Linked DNA regions of Cohnella herbarum. The protein of the gene in region 1 binds, or shares a complex with, the protein of each later gene. Links are inferred from orthologs where the notes say so. Each region holds a gene or a part of one and is shown in the gene's direction. Other genes may lie near its edges.

Region 1 (8,476 bases):
TCTGTTATCGAGGGGATATCGGGGATGGAAGCATCGGAAGTGCAACAGAAGTCCTTCAAGCTGGTATCGGATTTTTCGCCTTCCGGCGACCAACCGGTAGCGATCGGGCAACTGGCGGAAGGCATTACGGCAGGAATGAAGCATCAGACTCTGCTGGGGGCGACGGGTACGGGGAAGACGTACACGATCGCGCAGACGATCGCCAAAGTGAATAAACCTACGCTGATCATCGCGCACAACAAGACGTTGGCGATGCAATTGTGCAGCGAATTTAAGGAATTTTTTCCGGAAAACGCCGTTGAATACTTTGTCAGTTACTATGATTACTATCAACCGGAAGCATACATTCCGTCCACGGACACATACATCGAGAAGGATTCCAGCATTAACGACGAGATCGATAAGATGCGGCATTCCTCGACGGCTTCGTTGTTCGAGAGACGGGACGTCATCATCGTGGCGAGCGTATCCTGCATCTACGGTCTCGGTTCGCCGGAAGAGTATCGGGATTTGCGCTTAAGTCTAAGAGTTGGCATGGAGAAGTCGAGGAACGCCATTCTTCATAAGCTTATCGATATCCAATACGAACGCAACGATTTGAACTTCGTGCGGGGAACCTTCCGCGTGCGCGGGGACGTCATCGAGATTTTCCCAGTATCTCGCAGCGATTCGGCGATCCGCGTCGAGATGTTCGGCGACGAGATCGAGCGGATTACGGAGATCGACGTGCTCACGGGCGAGATCACCGGACAGCGGGATCACGTGATCGTTTTCCCGGGGTCTCACTTCGTGACGGGAGAAGAGAAGATGAAGCGGGCGCTCGTGAACATCGAGCGGGAATTGGAAGAAAGGCTTGTCGAGCTTCGGGACGCGGGTAAGCTTCTGGAAGCACAGCGGCTGGAGCAACGTACGCGATACGATCTGGAGATGATGTCCGAGATGGGTTTCTGCTCGGGGATCGAGAACTATTCGGGCCCGATGACGTTCCGCGAACGCGGGGCGACGCCTTATACGCTGATGGACTTCTTCCCGGACGATTACATGATCGTCATCGATGAGTCGCACGTGACTTTACCGCAATTGCGGGCGATGTACAACGGTGACCAAGCGCGTAAATCGGTTCTCGTAGATCACGGCTTCCGGCTACCTTCCGCGAAGGACAATCGGCCCCTGAGGTTCGAAGAGTTTGAGGAGAAGGCGAAACAGCTCGTATTCGTTTCCGCGACGCCGGGACCGTATGAGCTGGAGCACTGTCCGACGGTAGTGGAGCAAATCATTCGTCCGACGGGACTGATCGATCCGATCATCGAGATCCGTCCGACCAAAGGACAGATCGACGATCTGCTCGGCGAGATTCGCGACCGGATCTCCAAGGACGAAAGGGTACTCGTGACGACATTAACGAAGAAGATGTCCGAGGACCTAACCGATTACATGAAGGAAGTCGGCATTAAAGTTCGTTACCTTCATTCCGATATCAAGACGTTGGAGCGGATGGCGATCCTGCGCGATCTTCGGCTTGGCGTATTCGATGTATTGATCGGGATTAACCTGCTTAGGGAAGGTCTCGATCTACCAGAGGTTTCTTTGGTCGCGATATTGGATGCCGACAAGGAAGGGTTCTTGCGCTCGGAGAGGTCATTGATCCAGACAATCGGACGCGCGGCGCGTAACGCGAGCGGCAGGGTTATTATGTACGGCGACAAAATGACGGATTCCATGGAGAAGGCGATCGGCGAGACGGATCGCCGCCGGACGATACAGTTGGCCTATAACGAGCAACATGGCATTACGCCGCAGACCATCGTTAAGAAGGTTCGCGACCTCATCGAAGCAACGAAAGCCGCGGAGTCGAAGAGTACTTACTTATCGGGAGCAGAGGATCTCAGCAAGCTATCGAAGAAGGAGCGCGCGTCGATGGTCGAGCGCCTGGAATTCGAGATGAAGGAAGCGGCGAAGAGTTTGCAGTTCGAACGCGCCGCGGAGCTGCGCGATGCGTTGCTTGAATTGAAGGCTAGTTTGTAACACATTTTTGCGAGGCTCCGGAGTGACGATTAGCGCTCCGGAGTTTTTCGTGCGCTTCATTACAAATTTTTTCATTTATATATGTTTTAGATAAAATTAATGCAAACTTTTTGTAGAATGATAACAAAAAATAAGCTTTTGCGCGTACCTCACTTGATGTAAAATAGTTGAGTGTCGTTATATAGGGAATCAGATTTTCGTATTTGATGGTTATAGAACGCATTCTAAGGATGCGATAATTGCACATTATTAGGAGGAAGACGAAATTGAGTAAAACGATCTCGGTAGGCATAGTCGGTTACGGAAATTTGGGTCGCGGGGTGGAGTCGGCGATCCGCCAAAATCCGGACATGGAACTCGAAGCGATTTTCACGCGTCGCAATCCGGAAGCGATCGAAGCGGGAACTCCGATGGTATCCATCTCGGATATCGAGCAATACAAAGGTAAAATAGACGTCATGATCCTGTGCGGAGGCTCCGCGAAGGATTTGCCGGAGCAAGGTCCTGCTTTGGCCAAGCATTTCCATACCGTAGATAGCTTCGATACGCACGCGTTAATCCCGGAATACTTCAATAAAGTGGACGATGCCGCGCAAACGAACGGCAACGTAAGCGTGATCTCGACCGGTTGGGATCCGGGCTTGTTCTCCTTGAACCGTTTGCTGGCGGAAGCCGTTCTTCCGGAAGGCAAAGAGTATACGTTCTGGGGCAAAGGCGTCAGCCAAGGCCATTCCGATGCGATCCGTCGGGTAGAAGGCGTAAGCAACGGCATTCAGTACACGATTCCTCACGATGCTGCCGTAGAACGCGTACGCAGCGGGAGCAACCCTCAATTGACGACTCGCGAGAAACATTTGCGGGAATGTTTCGTTGTGTTGCAAGAAGGCGCCGATGCCGAAGCGGTTGCGAACGAAATCAAGAACATGCCGAACTATTTCGCGGACTACGAAACCGTCGTTCACTTCGTGAGCGATGAAGTGCTTCGCGCGGAGCATTCAACGATGCCGCATGGCGGGAACGTCATACGGAGCGGGCAAACCGGTCCGAATAACGGAAGCACGCAATTAATCGAATTCAGCCTTAAGCTGGACAGCAATCCGGAATTTACGGCGAGCGTTCTCGTTGCGTATGCCCGTGCCGCTTATCGTATGGCGCAAGCAGGCCAAACCGGAGCGAAGACCGTATTCGACGTGCCTTACGGCTTGTTGTCTCCGAAATCCCCGGAGCAGCTTCGTAAGGAACTTCTGTAGTCTTTGACTGTAATTTACAAATCATTTGCATGACCAGCCGCAGTTCTGTATAATGAACGGGAACACACATTCTTATTTCGTGTGCGACTGCGGCGGGCATGTTACCAAGAGGCCCCGCGTTGTCGCGAAAGGGGCTTTTTCGTTTTGGCTAACGAGAAAATAATAATCAAGGGCGCGCGCGCCCATAATTTGAAAAATATCGACGTCACGATACCGCGGGATAAATTCGTCGTGCTAACAGGGCTTTCTGGTTCAGGCAAGTCCTCGCTTGCTTTCGATACGATCTACGCGGAAGGTCAACGGCGTTACGTGGAATCCTTGTCCGCTTATGCGCGTCAGTTTCTTGGCCAGATGGATAAACCCGACGTAGACTCTATTGACGGGTTATCGCCGGCGATATCCATCGACCAGAAGACGACAAGCCGCAATCCGCGTTCTACCGTCGGTACGGTAACGGAAATATACGATTATTTGCGGTTGATGTTCGCCCGCGTTGGACGGCCTCATTGTCCGGACCATGGGATCGAGATCACGTCCCAGACCGTAGAACAGATGGTCGACAGGATTATGGAATATCCGGAGCGGACGCGACTGCAAATCTTAGCTCCTATCGTTAACGGTCGTAAAGGCGAACACACGAAACTGCTGGCAGATATCCAGAAGCAAGGTTTCGTGCGGGTTCGCGTGAACGGAGAAATCCGCGATCTGTCCGAAACCATCGAGCTCGAGAAGAACAAGAAGCATTCGATCGAAGTCGTCGTAGATAGGATCGTCGTGAAGGATGACGTCGCTTCGCGGCTTGCCGACTCTTTGGAAACGGGACTGAAGCTCTCGGGCGGCCAGATCCTTGTCGATATTATCGACAAGGAAGAGATCATGTTCAACTCCAATTTGGCTTGTCCGGAATGCGGCTTCTCTATCGACGAGCTTGCCCCGCGCATGTTCTCGTTTAACTCGCCCTACGGGGCTTGTCCGGAATGCGACGGTCTTGGCGTGAAGATGGTCGTCGACCCGGAGCTGCTGATACCGGATCACTCGAAGAGCATAGAAGACGGCGCATTCGAGGCTTGGGCGGGGAGCACGTCCAATTACTACCCGCAATTTCTAGCGGCCGTATGCGCGCATTTCGGCATTCCGACCGACGTGCCGGTCGAACAATTGTCCGACAAGCACATGCAGATCATTCTATACGGCACGGGCGGCGAGAGAATTCGCTTCCGTTACGAGAACGAGTTCGGTCATACGCGCGACGCGCAAGTTCCGTTCGAGGGCGTCGTTAACAATTTGGAACGTCGGTACCGGGAAACGGGCTCCGAAGGCATTCGCGAGTTCATCGAGGTTTACATGGGCGCGAAGCCGTGCGCGAAATGCAAAGGCCACCGTCTGAAGAAGGAATCTTTGGCCGTAACGATCGGCAAGGAAAACATCTCTTACGTCACTTCGTTGTCCATCGGCGAGGCGCAGAGGTTCTTCTCCGGCCTTGAGCTTAACGAGAAGGAACTGGCTATCGCCAACCTGATCTTGAAGGAGATCAATAATCGTCTCGGCTTCCTCGTGAACGTGGGCTTGGAATATTTGACCTTGTCCAGGGCGGCGGGCACGTTATCCGGCGGAGAAGCCCAGCGAATAAGATTGGCGACGCAGATCGGCTCGAGTCTGATGGGTGTCTTGTATATTTTGGATGAGCCTAGTATTGGACTCCATCAACGGGATAACGACAGACTTATTCAAACTCTTAATCATATGCGCGATTTAGGCAACACGCTTATCGTCGTCGAACATGACGAGGATACGATGATGGCGGCGGATTGGATTATCGATATCGGCCCGGGAGCGGGAATTCACGGCGGTACGATTATGTCCGAAGGGACGCCGCAGCAAGTCATGGCGGACGAGAAATCGTTAACCGGAGCTTATCTCAGCGGACGGAAGTTTATCCCCGTGCCTCAGGAGAGGCGCAAACCGAACGGCAATTGGATCGAGATCAAGGGCGCCAAGGAAAACAACCTCAAGAACTTGAACACCAAGTTCCCGCTGGGCGTATTTACGGCCGTAACGGGCGTTTCGGGCTCGGGTAAATCCACGTTGGTCAACGAAATCCTGTATAAGACGTTGGCGCGCGATCTGAATAGAGCCAAGACGCGTCCGGGCGCTTATAAAGAGATGAACGGGCTGGAGCACTTGGAGAAGGTCATCGACATCGACCAATCGCCGATCGGAAGAACTCCTCGTTCCAATCCCGCGACCTACACCGGAGTGTTCGACGATATTCGCGACGTATACGCGATAACGAACGAGTCTAAGGTGCGCGGCTATAAGAAAGGCCGCTTCAGCTTTAACGTCAAAGGCGGCCGCTGCGAAGCCTGTAAAGGCGACGGAATCATCAAGATCGAGATGCACTTTCTGCCGGACGTATACGTCCCGTGCGAGATCTGCAAGGGCAAGAGATACAATCGCGAGACGTTAGAAGTGAAATATAAAGGCAAGAGCATTGCCGAAGTGCTGGAGATGACGATCGAGGATGCAACCGAGTTCTTCGTGAACATTCCGCGAATCCACCGGAAGATGCAGACCCTCATGGACGTCGGTCTTGGCTATATGAACCTGGGGCAGCCGGCCACGACGTTGTCAGGCGGCGAAGCGCAGCGGGTGAAGCTGGCGGCGGAACTGTATCGTCGCAGCACGGGCAAGATGCTGTACATTCTCGACGAGCCTACGACCGGTCTCCATGTCGACGACATCGATCGTTTGTTGCAAGTGTTGCACAGACTGGTTGACTCAGGGGAAAGCGTGCTCGTTATTGAGCATAACCTGGACGTCATTAAGACGGCCGATTATATTGTAGACTTGGGCCCCGAAGGCGGCAGCGGGGGCGGAACGATCGTGGCCACGGGTACGCCCGAAGAAGTGTCCAAGGTTAAAAACTCCTACACGGGCAAGTATCTCGGTCCCGTTCTGGAAAGAGACCGGGCAAGAACGGAAGCGGCGCTCGCGAAAGTTTAAACCATAGAATTAGGAGGAGGACCGGATGACGATGATCATCCGGTCCTCCTTTTTTTTCAACAGATCATTATCCCTTAGCCAGGGCTTTCGCATTAGGAGTTGCTCATTGTTCAGCGCAGTGCGTAAGTTTCATTCTAACGGAGCTGAGCGCCGTTATTTTGCTCATAAAGGCGCTTTTCAAAATCTAACGGAACTGGGCGCTCTTATTTTAGTATTCTCCAATGAAAACATGCCTTTTGAGCTCAAATAACGGCGCTCAGTTCCGTCAATTATTAAGCAATTGTTTTCGTCGAAATAACGGCCATGGCCGCCGTTAGTAAATAACTCTCGAATGCTGGTTGTCGCAAAAGCTATATACCGGTCAGAATAGCCATTTTCAATCGGCAAAGAACGATCAATCAACGAACTGTAGACATAAGTTAAAATTGGGTTGTTTTAGCAACGAATTATAGTGGGGTTTAACCGTTAAGCGTACTCGTTCTCATAGCCAGTCTAATGCGATTGCTCTGAGCCCCTAGCCATCGCCGTTTCCCCGGTTCGGGTGATTTCCAAGATACCGTAAGGCCGAATAAGCTGAAGAAAAGCATCGTTTTTCTCCCGATCTCCGATCGCTTGAACGATAACGGACTGCAAGCTGACGTCGATGACGGAACAACGAAAAGTGTTTATTAGATCGTTTAATTCCGCTTTGGTTGCCTGTTCATAGATTACTTTAACTAGCAACAGCTCTCTAGCGACGGTAGGTCTGTCCTCTAGATGCTCCACATGAATGACATCGATCAGCTTGCGTAGCTGATTGCATAGCTGCAAAATTTGACGAGAGTCCCCGTTCGCGACCACGGTCATTCGAGACAGGTTCTCTATCTCCGAAGCCCCGACCGTAATGCTGTCAATGTTATAGCTTCGTCTGGAAAATAAGCCGGATACGCGCTGAAGCACTCCGGGGTCGTCGCGTACGATAACCGCTATATGCTGCTTGTCGGATTTCATGACTTGTTTCCTCCCAGAATCATATCCTGCAACCCCGACCCGTGAGGAACCATCGGGAATACGAGCTCATCCTTCGAGATCGCGAAGTCGATCAGGAAAGGGCCCGGCGTATCAAGAGCTTCTTGCCATAGAAGCTCGGCCTCGGCTTTGTTCGTCGCCCTTCCAGCCGGAACCCCGTAGGCTTCAGCCAATTTAACGAAATCGGGGCTGCCGGACAAGTCGATATGGCTGTAACGTTTCGCGTGAATGAGCTCCTGCCATTGCTTGATCATACCCAGCGTTTCGTTATTCAGGATGACGATCTTGACCGGAATGCGGTGAATCGCGCATATGGCCAGCTCCTGCGCGCACATTTGCATGCCTCCGTCCCCATTAATCGATACGACGATTTTGCCCGGATTACCAACCTGCGCGCCGATCGCCGAGGGAAAACCGAATCCCATCGTTCCTAAACCGCCGGAAGTTATCAACGATCGGGGATGCTTATACCGGTAAAACTGCGCGGCCCACATTTGATGCTGACCGACGTCGGTCGTGATGATCGCTTCCCCGTTCGTCGTACGCGAAATCATCTCCACGACATACTGCGGCTTCAGTACCTCCTCGGAATCCTCATAGGCCAGTGGGAAGTCCCTCTTCATCGCCATGAGATCGTTTATCCAGCCTTGTTTTTCGGAAAGGTGACGACGAATTCGCTCTAGCTGTTGATTGATCTTCAATAGAATTTCCTTCGCATCCCCGCATATGGGGATCAACGTCGGAACTAACTTTCCGATCTCGGCTGCATCGATGTCGATGTGGGCAATGCGGGCATTCGGGGCAAACCGATCCAGTTTCATCGTGACCCGGTCATCGAATCTTGCTCCTATCGAGAGGAGTAGATCGCAGTGGATAAGCGCCTGATTGGCTGCATAGCTGCCGTGCATGCCGGGCATTCCCAACCACAGCCGCGAGTCGCTAGGGTACCCGCCTAGACCGAGTAAAGTGGTGACGATCGGAATTCCCGTCCCGTTAACGAATTCGATCAACGCTTCCGATGCTCCGGAGGACACGACTCCGCCGCCGGACAGGATCAGGGGTTTTTCCGCCGAATGAATAGCCGCCAGAAGCGCGTCGATTTGCGAGTGAACAAGGCTTTCATCCGGCAGTATCGGATTTCGCGTTTCAATATGTTCGGGATAGGAGAATGTCGTCCATGCGGCGGATAC
Region 2 (6,639 bases), 890 kb from region 1 along the record:
CGGAATACCGGCTCGGGTTGCATTTCTTGACCCCCGAAGAGCGAAAGCGTATAATAGCGTATAATTCCAACGGGGACGTGACCGTACGGGTAATCTGCGATTATTGCAGCCAAACATTGGATGCGAACCCCGAGTTGGCTTTGTTGTCCAACCCATTGCAATGAAAGCGGATGTATCACGTTCCGACATTCCTTAAGGAGTCCTTGGCATGTGCCGGGGCTTTTTTCATGATTTTGCGGAGCAAATTTACTTATGTAGAAGCGGGTTGCCCGTCCACGATACTTCAAGCCAGCCGACGCATCGCGCCGTGCCGTTTGACGTAAAATCCGGTAGGCTGGCCCGTGTGATCTGAGAGGGGAAATGCCATGAAGCCGCTAATCCAATCGCTGGTTACCGATCCCGATTTAATTAGCGTCATACAAGGCTTGAAGGGCGGAATGCGGGAGCAGCTTGTCGCTGGCTTGTCCGGTTCCGCGCGCCAAGCGGCTATTGCCGGACTGTACAGGGAATTGCAACGGCCTATTCTTGCAATTACCCATAATATGTTCTCGGCGCAGAAAATGGCGGATGACCTACAAGAGTGCCTTTCTCCCGAAGAGGTATTGTTGTATCCGGCCAACGAATTAATTGCCGCGGAGACGGCGATCTCGAGCCCGGAGACGTCGGCACGCCGATTAGAAGTTATTCTCAAGCTTGCGGAAGGCTTCCGCGGCGTTATTGTCGTACCGTTCGCGGGGGTTCGGAGGTTCCAACCCGACCTGAAGACGATGGCGGAAGCGCATATCGATCTGAAGGTCGGCAATACGTTGCCTATGGATCAATTCCTGCGAGGAATGATCCAATTAGGTTACGAGCGCGTAGATAGAGTCGAGCAGAAGGGGCATCTGAGCGTTCGCGGGGGAATCGTGGATTTTTTCCCGCTTGCATCCGGAATCGCCTATCGCGTCGAGTGGTTCGACGATGAGATCGATTCGATTCGCACGTTCGATCCCGCGGATCAGAGGTCGATCGACAAGCTGGAAGCGTATACCGTGCAGCCAAGCCGAGAATGGATCGCAGGGGAAAGGCGGTTCCAGAACGCGGCTCAACATGCGCACGATTTGCTCGATAAGCAACTCGAGAAAATGTCCGATAGGCAAGCGAAAGAGCGGTTAAGCTCCGAAATTTCCCGGGAAATTGAGCTATTGCGACAAAATGTTTATTTTTCCGAAATTTACAAGTACATGTCTTTGCTATATCCGGAGCGTCAAACGCTGCTGGACTATATTCCTAAGGACGCGGTTCTCTTAATGGATGAACCGAACAGGCTGGGCGAGACCGCACGGCAGTTGGAACGCGACGAGTCCGAATGGACGACCCATCTGCTGCAGCAGGGCAAGTCATTGCCTGGCTTCGTTCTGGCTGTCTCCGCGGAACAGGCGCTGTATCCAAAAGGCTTCCAGACGGTGTATCTGTCCTTGTTCGTTCGCCAAATTCCCCATACTCAGCCGCAGAACATTATCAATTTCGTCTGCCGCTCGATGCAAAATTTTCACGGTCAGATGAACGTGCTCAAGGCGGAGATGGAACGTTGGCGCAAGGGCGGAGTCCGGATCTTGATGCTAGCGGGCAATGCGGAACGCGCGGAGAGAATGAGACGCGTGCTCGAAGACTATCAGATCGAAACTCCGGAGATTCTGCAAGGGAACCTGCAGAGCGGGTTTGAGCTGCCTTCTATTAAGCTTGTCGTCATTACGGAAGGCGAGATGTTCACCCAGAAGCAACGCAAAGCCCGCAGGGTAGATCGCCACCTAGACAACGCGGAGCGGATCAAGAGCTATACGGAGCTTAAGGTCGGCGATTACGTCGTCCATCAGAATCATGGGGTGGGCAAATATCTCGGCATCGGAACCCTCGAAGTCGGCGGAATACACAAAGACTATCTTCATATCGTTTACGCGGGAGGAGACCGTCTTTCGGTACCCGTAGAGCAATTCGACCTCATTCAGAAGTACGTCGGCAACGAGGAAAAGGAACCCAAGGTCAGCAAGCTCGGCGGAGCGGATTGGAATCGGGTTAAGTCGAAGGTTCGCTCCTCGGTGCAAGACATCGCCGACGATCTGATTAAGCTGTATGCGGAACGGCAGGCGACGACGGGCTTCGGCTTTGGGGAGGACACTCCCTACCAGCAAGAGTTCGAGGAGATGTTCCCTTACGACGAAACGGCGGATCAGCTACGAGCCATCAAGGAAATCAAAGAAGACATGCAAACTCCTCGCCCGATGGACCGGTTGCTTTGCGGAGATGTCGGTTACGGCAAGACGGAGGTTGCTATTCGCGCGGCATTCAAAGCCGCTATCGAGGGCAAGCAGGTCGCTGTGCTTGTTCCGACTACGATTCTAGCGCAGCAGCACTATGAAACCTTCCGGGAGAGGTTCTCCGGGTATCCTTTTAATATCAAGGTGTTAAGCCGATTCCGGTCGCGCAAGGAACAGGCGGAAGCGATCAAGGGTCTAAAGGCCGGTACGGTAGATGTTGTAATCGGTACGCATCGCCTGCTCTCCCAAGATATCGTATTCAAGGAGCTGGGGCTTCTTGTCGTGGACGAAGAGCAGCGTTTCGGCGTAACCCATAAGGAAAAGCTGAAGAAGATCAAGACGAACGTGGACGTGCTGACGCTTACGGCCACGCCTATTCCGCGTACGCTTCATATGTCCATGCTGGGCGTTAGGGATTTGTCGGTCATCGAGACGCCGCCGGAAAATCGTTTTCCGGTGCAAACCTACGTGGTCGAATATAGCCCTACGCTCGTTAGGGAAGCGGTGGAACGGGAGCTCGCGCGGGACGGTCAAGTTTATTATTTGTTTAACCGGGTTCAAGGCATCTACCAGATGGCCGAGCAGATTAGCGCGCTCGTTCCGGATGCCCGCGTTGCCGTCGCTCATGGGCAGATGTCGGAGCAGGAGCTGGAGAGAACGATTCTGGACTTCTTGGACGGCGAATACGACGTCTTGGTTAGCACGAGCATTATCGAGACCGGAGTAGATATCCCGAACGTCAATACGTTGCTCGTGCACGATGCGGATCGAATGGGTCTATCTCAGTTGTATCAGCTTCGGGGACGCGTAGGACGTTCGAATCGGATCGCGTATGCGTACTTTACGTATCAGCGGGACAAGGTGTTGACGGAGGTTGCGGAGAAACGTCTGCAATCGATCAAGGAATTTACGGAGCTCGGCTCCGGCTTCAAGATTGCCATGCGCGATCTATCGATCCGCGGAGCGGGCAATTTGCTCGGCGCCGAGCAGCATGGCTTTATCGCATCCGTCGGCTTTGACCTGTATTCTCAGATGCTCGCGGAAGAAATTCAAAGCCGCAAGCTAGAGATGGGGGGCGTCGTTCTTCCGCCTCAGCCGGTCAATACCCAGTTGGATTTGGGCGTGGACGCGTATTTGCCTCCTGAATATATTTACGATAGCATACAGAAAATCGAGATCTACAAGAAGGTCGCGACGGCAACGTCGCTCGAAGACGTCGAAGATTTGTTCGAAGAGCTGGTAGACCGTTTCGGAGAACCGCCTAAAGCCGTGCTTAACTTAATGACGGTGGCTAGACTAAAAGTGTACGGACGCAAATACGGCATCGAATCCATTGTCCGGCGAGGAGACGAATTGACGCTTAAGCTGGAAGAGCGACGTCGGGCCGACGTGGAAGTGAGCAAGCTTAAAGCGTTGGAAGCTAAGATGCAAGGGCGCATGGTCACGGCTTTCACCGAGCAGCAATTGCTTATTCGCTTCAAGGTAAGAGGGATGGACGAGAATGCCTTATTAGCGCTCGTGGAGGATTTTCTGGTACAATACAAAGAAGCGACAAAATCAAAGGGGGAACTACAGGATGTTGCACCGTAATCGCATGCCATACCGCCGGTTGTCAATGTTGACGCTGGCATTGGTCATGCTCGTCGCACTAATATCCGCTTGCGGTAAGAACGACAAGGGGGCTGGTGCCACCGTTATCGCAACGTATAAGGGCGGAGAAGTCACAGAAAAAGAATTCAACAAATACGCGACGTTCCAATCGATCATGAATCCTCAAGCGGCGATGTACATGTCGATTCCGCAAATCAAAGAACAATTCGTTAAGCAGTATATCGTGAGCAAAGTCCTTATCAAGGATATCTCCAAGGAGGAGGACAAGAAAGCTCAGACGGCGGCGGATTCGTTCAAAAAGCAGCTTGAAGATGCAAGAAAAACGGATGCGTCATTGAAGAAGCTTATGGATGACGGAGATCTATCCGTGAAAGAAGCGGTCGCGCAGTATAAGGACCTCGCAGCATTCCAATCCTTCTACGGGGCTAAAGGCGAAGAGCTGAAGCCGACGGTTAAGGAAGAAGAAATCAAAGCGGAGTATGAGAAAGCTCCTACGGACTATAACGTAGTTACCGTTCGTCATATTCTGATCGGTACGGTCGATCCGAACACCGGCGCGGAATTGAAATCCGAAGAAGACGCGTTGAAGTTGGCCAAAGAGGTCAAAACGAAATTGGAAACGAACGAGGACTGGGCGGCTCTGGCGAAGGAGTATTCGACGGATGACGGCTCTAAAGATAAAGGCGGACTTTACGAGAAGCAAACCGCGAAGGGCTGGGTTCCGGAATTCAAGGAAGCGGCCAACACGCAAGAAATCGGCGTTATCGGCGAACCGGTCAAAACGCAATTCGGCTATCACGTCATGAAAGTTGAGAGTCGCGAAGCGACGGCTTACGATAAGCTTAAGGAGACCGACAAAGACGAGATCAAGACAGCCGTTGCATCGACGAAATTGAACGAGTTCTTGACCGCAGAACAGGACAAGCTTGAAATCAAGGTGACGTTGCCGCAAGAACCGACGCCTAGCGCATCGGGTTCTCCTAGCGCATCTCCTAGTGCTTCTCCTTCGTCATCGCCAAGCGCATCGCCAAGCGCGTCGCCAAGCGCGTCGGCAGGAGCGAAGTAAGGCAACCCTAATCGAAGACGTGTTCCGGAATTCCGATCAAGCGATCGAAGGATTCCGGGCGCGTCTTTTTTTATATGCAGCTTTTCTGCCGAATTAATCATCCAATTATGTAATATAAACTAACATAAAAATTGATTATTGAATAAAAAAGCGACCAAAAATTCAAATAATCAGGATTGACGAAGATAATCGCTCGTGATATGTTATGTTTAGTTACACAACTTAATACTAAGTTTACTAGGGTTCCGCCGGAGACTCGATTACCGGGCTGGTCCGAGAGTAAACCGTTCCCGAGCGCGGGGGCGACACGGAAGGATAAAAACCTGGGAGATATCATCAAGACAATCGTCTTGTGATGTCTCCTTTTTATTTACCCAAGATCAGGTTTGAATCTAAAAAAGGAGCGATTCGAATGGAAAACAACGACTGGAGCGTTTCCATCCGACCGGGAGGGAAATGGTCGGGCAAGATCGGCAGAGGCAAACGGCTACGCTTCACGGCGTTAGGAGCAGGGGCTAACGTCTCCGTATTGCTCTATAACGCGGACGATCTAACCGAGCGCTACAATATGCCGGATACTCTGAAGGCGCAGTACACCGCGCATCTGACAAGGGGGCATACGCTTATGAGCGATAACGGGAGGGTGCTCGCGGCTATCGTGGAGGATAGCTTGGGCTGGCACGATACGATTTCGGGTTACACGACCCGGGAGGAGACGGATGCGAAATACGGAGTAACTACGTATCAGGAAACGCGGAACGATTGGTTGCGGAGCGGTCGGGACAATCTGGCCGTCGAACTCGTGCGATGCGGACTCGGCGTGCGCGATCTCATGCCCAACGTGAATTTGTTCTCGAAGGTGTATTGCGACGAAACGGGAGAATTGCACTACGATACGGGGCACTGCCTCCCGAACTCCACCGTTACGCTTCGAACCGAAATGGATGTCGTGCTCGTGCTGTCGAACACCCCGAATCCGCTCGATCCGAGAACGATTTATCCTTCGGTGCCGGTGAAATTGGAGGTGCTGCCGTCGGAAGGGGCGGTCGGCTACGACGATTACTGCGTCGGCTTTCGTCCGGAGAATCGACGCGCTTATGAGAACACATGGGAATATTACGCGCTGCAAGGCCGATAGCGAGCAATCCATACTTTCTGGGAGGAATTATCCATGGCCGTATTTAATCGAGTCGAAAGTTCGCGACAACCTGAATCCGCCGTCTACGACGAAGTCGTCCTTGCGGGGAACGGTTGGATGCGGGAGCTAAATCCGGGGCAAGTGCTGCGGATCGTCGATCTGGAGGGGAATCAAGCTGCGGATACGCTTTTCTACGATGCGGACAATCCGGAGGATCACTATAGCGCCGTTCGCACGATAACGGGTCAGCGCAACATCTACTTGTCGGCCGGCTCCGTGCTGCGGGCGGAATCGGGCAAAGAGCTGCTGACGATCGTCGCGGATACGTGCGGCCGCCATGATACGTTGGGCGGTGCTTGCTCGGCGCAGAGCAACACCGTGCGCTACGCCCATGAGAAGCTGCACATGCACAATTGCCGCGATACTTTTATGCTTCAACTGGCGAATCACGCGGAAGGAGGTAAATACTCCAAGCGTAATTTGGCGCCGAACATTAACTTCTTCATGAACGTTCCGGTCACGCCGGA

The links. The genes of interacting proteins can lie anywhere in the genome.
Region 2: the proteins of uvrA (region 1) and mfd are in contact, whole or in part, in a crystal structure (PDB 4DFC), measured with the Escherichia coli proteins. The link is inferred for Cohnella herbarum from one-to-one orthologs.

Annotation. Positions count from the first base shown.
Region 1 is NZ_CP051680.1:4,587,751-4,596,226, reverse strand. The notes cover bases 3,109-6,478. They hold uvrA (excinuclease ABC subunit UvrA), read left to right. Parts: upstream 3,109-3,419; coding sequence 3,420-6,278; downstream 6,279-6,478. Other genes in these bases: HH215_RS19590 (hypothetical protein), read left to right, coding at 6,304-6,478; HH215_RS19600 (diaminopimelate dehydrogenase), read left to right, coding at 3,109-3,275. Outside these bases: excinuclease ABC subunit UvrB, read left to right, coding at 25-2,025; more of HH215_RS19600, read left to right, coding at 2,292-3,108; more of HH215_RS19590, read left to right, coding at 6,479-6,528; ilvN (acetolactate synthase small subunit), read right to left, coding at 6,771-7,268; ilvB (biosynthetic-type acetolactate synthase large subunit), read right to left, coding at 7,265-8,476. UniProt on the Escherichia coli protein: The UvrABC repair system catalyzes the recognition and processing of DNA lesions. UvrA is an ATPase and a DNA-binding protein. A damage recognition complex composed of 2 UvrA and 2 UvrB subunits scans DNA for abnormalities.
Region 2 is NZ_CP051680.1:5,478,507-5,485,145, forward strand. Bases 1-4,087 are described here. They hold mfd (transcription-repair coupling factor), read left to right. Parts: upstream 1-365; coding sequence 366-3,887; downstream 3,888-4,087. Other genes in these bases: HH215_RS23380 (anti-sigma-F factor Fin family protein), read left to right, coding at 1-164; HH215_RS23390 (peptidylprolyl isomerase), read left to right, coding at 3,874-4,087. Also shown: more of HH215_RS23390, read left to right, coding at 4,088-4,974; HH215_RS23395 (urea amidolyase associated protein UAAP1), read left to right, coding at 5,387-6,112; HH215_RS23400 (urea amidolyase associated protein UAAP2), read left to right, coding at 6,146-6,639. UniProt on the Escherichia coli protein: Couples transcription and DNA repair by recognizing RNA polymerase (RNAP) stalled at DNA lesions. Mediates ATP-dependent release of RNAP and its truncated transcript from the DNA, and recruitment of nucleotide excision repair machinery to the damaged site.